DNA from 2 places in the Micromonospora sp. NPDC005254 genome. Region 2 is predicted to be linked to the other one. Evidence: riboswitches for the same ligand, from Rfam matches in the RefSeq annotation. Region 2 holds a riboswitch; the other holds the start of a gene.

What was found. A riboswitch is a leader RNA that binds a small molecule or an ion and turns the genes downstream of it on or off. The one in region 2 is predicted to bind S-adenosylmethionine.
Region 1: linked by a shared signal. The riboswitch ahead of ACFYPR_RS26410 (ABC transporter substrate-binding protein) and the one ahead of thrC (threonine synthase) in region 2 are both predicted to bind S-adenosylmethionine.

What each region holds. Positions count from the first base shown of each region.
Region 1 is NZ_JBIAKM010000009.1:240,787-245,360, reverse strand. It holds gene ACFYPR_RS26415 (amino acid transporter) at 1-1,342, shown strand, start outside; SAM riboswitch class IV at 1,426-1,537, shown strand; gene ACFYPR_RS26410 (ABC transporter substrate-binding protein) at 1,882-2,712, shown strand; gene ACFYPR_RS26405 (amino acid ABC transporter permease) at 2,752-3,531, shown strand; gene ACFYPR_RS26400 (amino acid ABC transporter ATP-binding protein) at 3,528-4,274, shown strand; gene ACFYPR_RS26395 (hypothetical protein) at 4,284-4,574, opposite strand, start outside.
Region 2 is NZ_JBIAKM010000001.1:271,343-275,916, reverse strand. It holds gene paaN (phenylacetic acid degradation protein PaaN) at 1-275, opposite strand, end outside; gene ACFYPR_RS01320 (GNAT family N-acetyltransferase) at 377-1,396, opposite strand; gene thrC (threonine synthase) at 1,654-2,940, opposite strand; SAM riboswitch class I at 2,951-3,086, opposite strand; gene ACFYPR_RS01310 (DMT family transporter) at 3,154-4,122, opposite strand; gene ACFYPR_RS01305 (metalloregulator ArsR/SmtB family transcription factor) at 4,214-4,519, shown strand.

The sequences.
Region 1 (4,574 bases), on a different contig from region 2:
CGCCGACGCGCTGTGGCGGGTGGTGACCCACCCGAGCGCGGTCGGGGACTGGACCACCGCGCTGAGCACCGGGCACGGCGATCCCCTGCTGGTGGTCGGGCTGTCCCTGCTGGTGTTCCCGAAGCTGGCGTTGGGCCTGTCCGGTTTCGAGACCGGGGTGGCCGTGATGCCGCACATCCGGGGGGATCGCGAGGACTCGGAGGACCGGCCGCTGGGCCGGATCCGGGGGGCGCGGCGGCTGCTCACCACCGCCGCCGCGACGATGAGCGTCTTTCTGATCACCAGCAGTGTGACCACCACCGTGCTGATCCCGCCGGAGGCGTTCAAACCGGGCGGGCCGGCGAACGGCCGGGCGCTGGCCTACCTGGCGCACCAGCACCTCGGCGGCGTTTTCGGCACCGTCTACGACCTGTCCACGATCGGGATCCTGTGGTTCGCGGGCGCGTCGGCGATGGCCGGGCTGCTCAATCTCGTACCCCGGTATCTGCCGCGCTACGGTATGGCCCCTACCTGGGCGCGGGCGGTCCGGCCGCTGGTGCTGGTCTTCACCTCGGTGGCATTCCTGATCACGGTGATCTTCTCCGCCAGCGTGGACGCGCAGGGCGGCGCGTACGCCACCGGGGTCCTGGTGTTGATCACCTCGGCGGCGACGGCCGTGACCCTCGCGGCGCGACGACGGCGGCAGCGGGGGCGGATGTACGCCTTCGGGGCCATCGCGCTGATCTTCGTCTACACCACCCTGGCGAACGTCGTGGAACGCCCCGACGGCGTCAAGATCGCCGTGTGTTTCATCGGCGGGATGATCCTGGTGTCGGTGCTGTCCCGGCTCGTACGGGCCTACGAGGTGCGAGTCGACCACGTCGAGCTGGATCCGGTCGCCGCCCGGATGATCGACGAGCGTGCCACCCGTCGGATCCGCCTCATCGCGCACGAGCCGGACCGCCGCGACCCGGCCGAATACCGCGCCAAGCTGGCACAGACCATGGCGGACAACGACTTCCCCGACGACAGCGACGTCATCTTCGTCGAGGTCCACGTCACCGACCCGTCGGACTTCGAGACCGAGCTGCCGGTGCGCGGCAGCGTGGCGCACGACAGCTACCCGGTGCTCAGCCTGACCGGCTCCTCGGTGCCCACCGCGCTCGCCGCCCTGCTGTTGGAGATCCGCGACCGGAGCAGGCGACGCCCACACATCTACTTCGAATGGAGCGAGGGTGGCCCGGGTCGCAACCTCCTGCGCTACCTGGCGTTCGGGCAGGGCGCCATCGCCTCGGTCACCCGGGAGATCCTGCGTCGCCAGGAGCCCGACCCGCGCCGCCGGCCGCACGTGCACACCGGTTGACCTGCCGGTCGAACCGTCGCCGGTGGTGAGCGTGGTCATAACGGCTGGACGATCCACCGGTGGGAGCTGCTAGCCTCGCCGCAGGTCATGAGTGCCAGCGCGAAGCCCCGGCTCGCTGGCCGGCAACCCTCCTCCGCGGTGGGGTGCCCCGGGTGAAGACCAGGCACCGGCAGGACGCCGGCGCAAGCGTGGCCTGGCACCCAGGTCAGCAACAGACCCGGGAGACCGTATGCGCATTCTCAGCCCCACGCCACCGGCCGGTCGGCTCACGCCGCCCCTGACCCGGCGTCGCCACGTGGACCTGATGCGAATGTGCAGCGCGGCGTGTAACCACCGCCCCACGCGCTAACCCCTCCCCTCCCCTCCCTCGGGCGCACCACGCCCACCCCACCCCTCGCGTCGATCATGACGTTGTTGCCCGCCCGACCGGCGTGTCGGGGCAACAACTTCATGATCGACCGGGTCGACGCACCCTTTTGGAGACACCCGTGCGATTTTCTTCTGGCTTGAGCCGTGCCGTTGCCGTTGGGGCGGCCCTTGTGGTTGCCGGCGCGCTGACCGCCTGCGGCACCGACGACGCCTCGAACGACACCGCCGGCAACCCGTACGGCCTGGCGCAGGCCGGCGTGCTGCGGGCCGGCACGCTGACCGACGCCCCACCGAACGTGTACCTCAAGGACGGTAAGTTCACCGGCTTCGACAACGACCTGCTGACCGCGGTCGCCGGCAAGCTCGGCCTGAAGGTCGAGTTCGTCGGCACCGACTTCTCCGCGCTGCTCTCCCAGGTCAACAACCACAAGTTCGACGTCGGCAGCTCCTCGATCACGATCACCGAGGCGCGGAAGAAGACAGTCGACTTCGGCAACGGCTACGACTTCGGCTACTTCGGGCTGGACGTGCCGGCCGGCTCGCCGATCACCGGGTTCGACCAGCTCGCCGGCAAGCGGGTCGTGGTGGTGCAGGGCACCGTCCAGGACGACTACGCCACCGGCAAGCAGCTCGACCCGGTGCGGGTGCCGGACTACAACGGCGCGCTCAACCAGCTCAAGGCGGGCACCGCCGACGCGTGGATCGCCCCGGCGGAGATCGGCGAGAAGTCGGCCGCCGACAGCAACGGCAAGATCACCGTGGCGGCCAAGCAGCTCAGCCCGGCGCCGACCGCGTACGCCGTGGCCAAGGGCAGCGACAAGCTGCGCGAGGCGCTGAACAAGGGCCTCGACGAGGTGATCGCCGACGGCACCTGGAGCCGGTTGCAGGCCCAGTACTACCCGGGCCGCCCGATCCCGGCGGACTTCACCCCGGGCAGCGGCACCGTGGCGGCGCCGTCGGCGTCCGCCGCGCCGTCGGCGTCGGCGTCGGCCGCGTCCTGAACCGGTGACGAGCGAGCGGGGCGGTAGGAGAGGCGACCGATGGATCCGTTGAGCACCTTGTGGGAGACCTTCTTCGACGCCGACGCGATGCGCGAGGCGCTGCCCGAGATGCTGACCGTCGGGCTGCCCAACACGCTGATCCTGGCGGTCTCCGCCGCCCTGCTCGGCACGGTGTTCGGCCTGCTGCTGGCCGTGGCCGGCATCTCCCGCAGCCGGTGGCTGCGCTGGCCGGCGCGCGTCTACACCGACGTCTTCCGAGGGCTGCCGGCCGCGGCGACGATCCTGCTGATCGGCGTCGGGCTGGCACCGCTCGGCATGCAGGTCTGGGGACCGGACCCGTACCCGCTGGGCATCCTCGCGCTGTCGTTGATCGCGGCGGCGTACATCGGGGAGATCTTCCGCTCCGGCATCCAGTCGGTGGAGGCGGCCCAGTTGGAGGGCGCGCGGGCACTCGGCTTCTCCTGGGCCGACGCGATGCGGCTGGTGATCATCCCGCAGGGCATCCGGCGGGTGCTGCCCGCCTGGGTCAACCAGCTCATCGCGCTGATCAAGGACTCCAGCCTGGTCTACTTCCTCGGCCTGGTGGCCAGCCAGCGGGAGCTGTTCCGCATCGGGCAGGACTATGCGGCCACCACCGGCAACGAGTCCGCGTTGCTGCTCGCCGGGCTCTTCTACCTGGCGTTGACCGTCCCGCTGACGCACGTCGTGAACGCGATCGACCGGCGGTTGCGCCACGGCCGGCCGGCCACCGCACCCGCCGACGACGAGGACGAGGACGACCCGGCGCTGACCGGGGCCCCGGAAGGAGACCGGCGATGACCACCACCGCGACCACCACCTCGGTCAGCCTCCAGGCGCGCGACGTCCACCTGGCCTTCGGGCCGAACCGCGTGCTGCGCGGCGTCGACCTGACCGTGCAGCGCGGTGGGACGGCCTGCGTGATCGGGCCGTCCGGGTCGGGCAAGTCCACTCTGCTGCGTACCCTCAACCGGCTCATCGAGCCCGACCGCGGCGACGTGCTGCTGGACGGGCGCAGCGTCCTGCGCGACGATCCGGACGCGCTGCGCCAGCGGGTGGGCATGGTCTTCCAGCAGTTCAACCTCTTCCCGCACATGAGCGTGCTGCGCAACGTCACCCTGGCGCTGCGCCGGCTGCGCAAGCTCGGCGAGGACGAGGCGGTGGCCGTCGCCCGCGCCCAGTTGGAGCTGGTGGGGCTCGCCGGCAAGGCCGATGCCCGGCCGGCGCAGCTCTCCGGTGGTCAGCAGCAGCGGGTGGCGATCGCCCGGGCGCTGGCGCTGCGGCCCGAGGTGATGCTCTTCGACGAGGCCACCTCGGCGCTCGACCCGGAACTGGTCAAGGGGGTGCTCGGGGTGATGGCCGACCTGTCCGCCGCCGGAATGACGATGGTGGTGGTCACCCACGAGATGGGCTTCGCCCGGCACGTCGCCGACACCGTCGCCTTCATGGACCGGGGTGTGGTGCTGGAGGCCGGCCCGCCGGAGAGGATCTTCGAGGGCGCCGAGCATCCCCGGCTCCGCCGCTTCCTCGCCCAGGTGCTCTGAGACGACCGCTCAGCCGGCCTGGAGGCGCAGGTGCACCGCAAACGCCTTCAGGTCGCCGAGCAGCTCCAGGATGGCGTTGCGGTACGCGACCGACGCCCACAGGTGCAGCTCCTCGTCGTCCAGCCCGCCGAACGCCAGCGAGAGCGCCTTGCGCCGGCGCCGGTCGAGCACCTTGTGCGGGCGGGTGAGCAGGTCGCCCTCCCGGCGCAGCGCCTGAAGGTAGGCGGCCACCGCCTCCTGGTAGTGCCGCCCGGCGACCCGCTCCAGCAGAGTGAACTCGAAGACGTTCAACGCCGCTTC
Region 2 (4,574 bases):
GTGCCGGCGTGCGGGTAACGCACCGCCAGCTCGACCCCGAACGGGCTCGTCTCGGTGGCGATCCGCTCGCCGGCGCCCGGCTGGTCGAGCGGAAAATCACCGCCGAGGTACGCCTCGAAGGCGGCCTTGCCGTCGGCGGCGGCGGTTTCGCCGTACACGCGGGGGCTGGGGGACTCGGGATAGGCGGACCAGTAGCCCCGCTCCGTGATCGCGGTCAGCGCTCGGTTGAGGGTGTCGGCGTGCCTGTCGTACAGGGGATGCGGGGTCTCCGTCATGCCAGCCATCATGCAACAGCCAGGTCCGCGAGCAGTAGGGGCGGATGCCAGACAGAGGTTCATGCCTGAGCCAGGTCCGCGAGCAGTAGCGCCGATACCCGTCAGAGGGTGAGCTGCCAGTTGTTCCAGGCGTCCACCGGGCGGAAGCCGAGCTGCTCGTTGATGGCCACCATGTAGCTGTTGCTGGCCGCGTTCCAGGTGTCGATGACGCGTACCGCCGGCTCGTGGGTGAGCAGGTGGTGCAGGTTCTCCGCCTTGGCGATCAGGCCCAGGCGGTGCCCACGGTGGGCCGGGTCGACGATGGTGATCTGCTGGAAGGCGTGCCAGTCGGCGGAGGCGCCCACGTCGAGCAGGGTCCAGGCGACCAACCGACCGGACGCTTCGTGCCGCATCCCGAGGTGGTAGCGCCGCCGGCCCCGGGCGTCCAACGCGCGCTCGTTGCCCCGGATGCGCTCGGCGTCCACCTGCTCCGGTTCCCACTGCACGTCACCCATCGGCGCGTCCATCAACAGCCGGCTGTCCAGGTAGGCGATGTCCGCCACGTACTCCTGCGGCGTGGTGCCCTGCCAGCAGACCGACCGGTAGCCCTCCGCCCGCGGCTTGGCCTCGGCGAGCGCCGCCCGCAGGGCGACCCGGTCGATGTCGGCGATCTCCAGCCGGCGTCGCACCTCGGCCAGGGCGGACTGCGCCCCGGTCGAGGCGGCGAACGCGTCGCCCGCCCCGGAACGGGCCGCACCGCCGGGCAGCGCGCGGACGGTCATCGCGACCACCCGCTTGCGGCCGTGCTGGCGCAGCAGACGCACCCCGTACTCGTGCAGTGCCCGGCCGACGCCGCGCCGCCGCAGCTCGGGACGCACCGTCAGCTCGGCGGTGGCGTTGTCGGTGTTGTCGAGCTGCGGCAGGTCGAGCTGGAGGTACCCGGCCGGCACACCGTCCAGCCGGGCCAGCGCCCAGAGCGATCGGGTGCCGGGTGCCGGCGTGTGGAACAGCGCGTCGAAGCGACGCCGGCAGAAGGGCGGGAAGTCCGGAAGGTCGACCTCGTTGGCCGCCACCCCGACCCGGTACGCCTCGTCGACCGCGGCCCGGTCGGCGCCGTCGAACGACGTGATGGTGATGCTCATGCCGGGGAGCCTGACAGGCGGAAAAGCGATGGGGCCAGCGAATTATTCGCTGGCCCCATCGGACGTGGTCGGGAGGGACACTCGCACAACGCCTCCGGCGTTGGGTCGCAAGAACTTCAAAAGTCTCCGGCGAAATGCCCTCCCGCACGGAGCATCTTGCGCCGTCCGGTTCCTGCCGTCAAGTCCAGACCGGCGGGTTTTCCATACTCACAGCGAAAACCCAGTTACTGGCCGGTGGGCCCGGCGCGGCCCCAGAGTCAGCCGAGGAGGCCGGCGTCGCGGGCGGCGCGAAGGCTGGGCTTGATGTGGTGGGTCGGGCCGACCTGACTGGCCACCGCGTCGATGGTCTTCAGGCCCTCGCCGGTGTTGAACACGACAGTCTCGGCCGTCGGGTCGAGCCGCCCGGACTCGACCAGCTTGCGCAGCACCGCCGCGGTCACCCCGCCCGCCGTCTCGGCGAAGACGCCTGTGGTGCGTGCGAGCTGGCGGATGCCGGCGCGGATCTCGTCGTCGTCGGCATACTCCATCCAACCGCCGGTGCGGCGGACCGCCTCCAGGGCGTAGAGGCCGGCGGCCGGGTCGCCGATGTTGAGCGACTTGGCGATGCCGGTGGGCTTGACCGGGGTGATCGTGTCCGTGTCGGCGTGCAGCGCGGCGGCGATCGGGTTGCAGCCGGCCGACTGGGCCCCGAAGACCTTCCAGCCGCCGGCCGGCGCCTCGACCAGGCCGATCTCGACCAGTTCGGAGAACGCCTTGTCAATCTTGGTGAGCAGCTCACCGCTGGCCATCGGGATGACCACCTGGGCCGGGATGCGCCAGCCGAGCTGCTCGGCCACCTCGTAGCCGAGGGTCTTGGAGCCCTCCGCGTAGTACGGCCGGACGTTCACGTTGACGAACGCCGTGTCCTCGAATTCGTCGGTCTCCACAAGCTCACCGCAGAGCCGGTTGACGTCGTCGTACGAACCGTCGATGGCGACCAGTTCGCCGCCGTACACGGCGGTGGTGATGACCTTGCCCTGCTCCAGGTCACTGGGGATGAAGACCACCGAGGGCACACCGGCGCGGGCGGCGTGCGCGGCCACCGAGTTGGCCAGGTTGCCGGTCGACGCGCAGGCGAACCGGGTGAAGCCGAGTGCCTTCGCGGCGGTCAGCGCCACCGAGACGACCCGGTCCTTGAACGAGTGGGTCGGGTTGGCGCTGTCGTCCTTGACCCACAGCGGTGCGGTGATGCCCAGCTCGGCGGCGAGGTGCGGGGCCGCCACCAGCGGGGTCAGCCCCGGGTCGAGGGTGACCCGGGTGGCCGGGTCCTGGCCGGCGGGCAGCAGCGCGGCGTACCGCCAGATGTTCTTCGGGCCCGCCTCGATCTGCTCCCGGGTGACCGTGGCCAGGGCCGCGGTGTCGTAGTCCACTTCGAGAGGGCCGAAACACTCGTAGCAGGCGTGCTGGGCGGCGAGCGGGTAGCGGGCCGAACAGGCGCGACAGACCAGGGCGCGGGCGGGGCTGGCGGAGGTGTCGATGCCGGAGGCGGCGAGCGTCGACGTCATGTCGAGAGTCCTCTCATCTTTCCCCGCATCGCACGGTGCGGCGGGGACGGAATTGGCACCTGCCCCGCGGGTCGCTCAGCGGTGAGCGCGCGGGGTGGTTGCCGGGGCGTCGTCGGGCCGTATCCCTCAGCCCCTCTGGATGAGGTATGCAGTTGTGCCGTCGAGTCTAGGCAACGTTGCCTGTCGCCTCCACCGGGTATCCCAGGGAGTGGGTCAGCGGGCGGCCACCGCCACCGGGTCGACCACCGCGGCCGGGTCGGTGACCGCGGTGGGTCGCGGCAGGGACGACGACCGGGTCCGTGCCCTGGTGGCGAGGTTCGCGGCGACCAGGGCGGCGATGGTGATCGCGGCGCCGACCAGCTCGATCGCCTCCGGCCGGTAGCCGCGGGCGATCTGCACGACGAAGGTGGTCACCGGGACCAGGTTCATGAACAGGGCGGCGTTGGCCGCGCCCAGCCGCTGCACGCCGGTGTTCCACGCCAGCACCGCGACGACGGCGGCGACGATCACGGCGTACGCCAACTGTGGGGTGACCGCCACGAGGTCGGCGGCGGCCGGCGCGTGCTGCCACCCGACGGCGTCGGCGCCGATGCTCGCGGCCAGCATGGCGGCCGTGCCGGCGAGCGCGGTCAGCGTGGTGAAGCGCAGCGGCGACCAGGCGCCGAACCGGCTGGCGCCGTGGGTGTAGATGCCCCAGCCGAGCACCGCGCCGATCATCATGAGCCCGCCGAGACCGAACTGGCCGAACCCGACAAGGCTCCCGCGGGTGATCACCAGGCCGACTCCGAGGAGCGCCACCAGGGAGAGGGCCAGCAGGAGCGGCTTCGGTCGTACGCCGTCCCGGGCCCACCGGACCAGCTGGGTGATGACCGGCGTGGTGGCCACGAAGAGGGAGATCTGCTGCGGGGCGGCGTGTTCGAGCGCCAGGTTGGTGAGCAGGTTGAAGCCGGCGAAGCCGACGACGCCGAGCACCACCACCTCGACTCCCCGACCGCCGAGCCGCAGCGCTGCGGGGCCCTCGCGGACCAGCAGGATGGCGACCAGGATGACTGTGGCGAACAGGTAGCGGGCGGTGGTCAGGTTGAGCGGATCGACCCGGCTCAGCGCGCTGGCCAGGATCGGGAACATCGCGCCCCAGGCGAGCACGGCGAGCAGCGGATAGGCGGCGGCGCGGGATCGCATCGGCAGCTCCCTTGTTCGAGTATTTTCGAACCAACGACACCGACCATAGGGTGTTGTTCGAGAGTTGTCGAACAAGGGTTACACTGGTCACATGGAGCCGCACGAACCCGACCTGACCGTCGTACCGGTCACCGCCGTGCTGGCCGCACTCGCCGACGACGTGCGGCTACAGATCGTGCGGGCGCTCGCCGAGGGTGGCGAGGCCGCGTGCGGCAGCTTCGACTTCGGCGTCTCGAAGGCGACCCGCAGTCACCACCTCAAGGTGCTGCGCGAGGCCGGCCTGACCCGGACCCGTGCCGCCGGCACGAGCCGCCTGGTCCGACTGCGCCGCGACGAGGTGGACAAGCTCTACCCCGGCCTGCTGGACGCGGTCCTCGCGCCTCGCCCTCCGGCCTGACGCCGCCGCCTTCGCCCGATCCGACCGACCTCGAACGACCCTCGACCGACCTCGA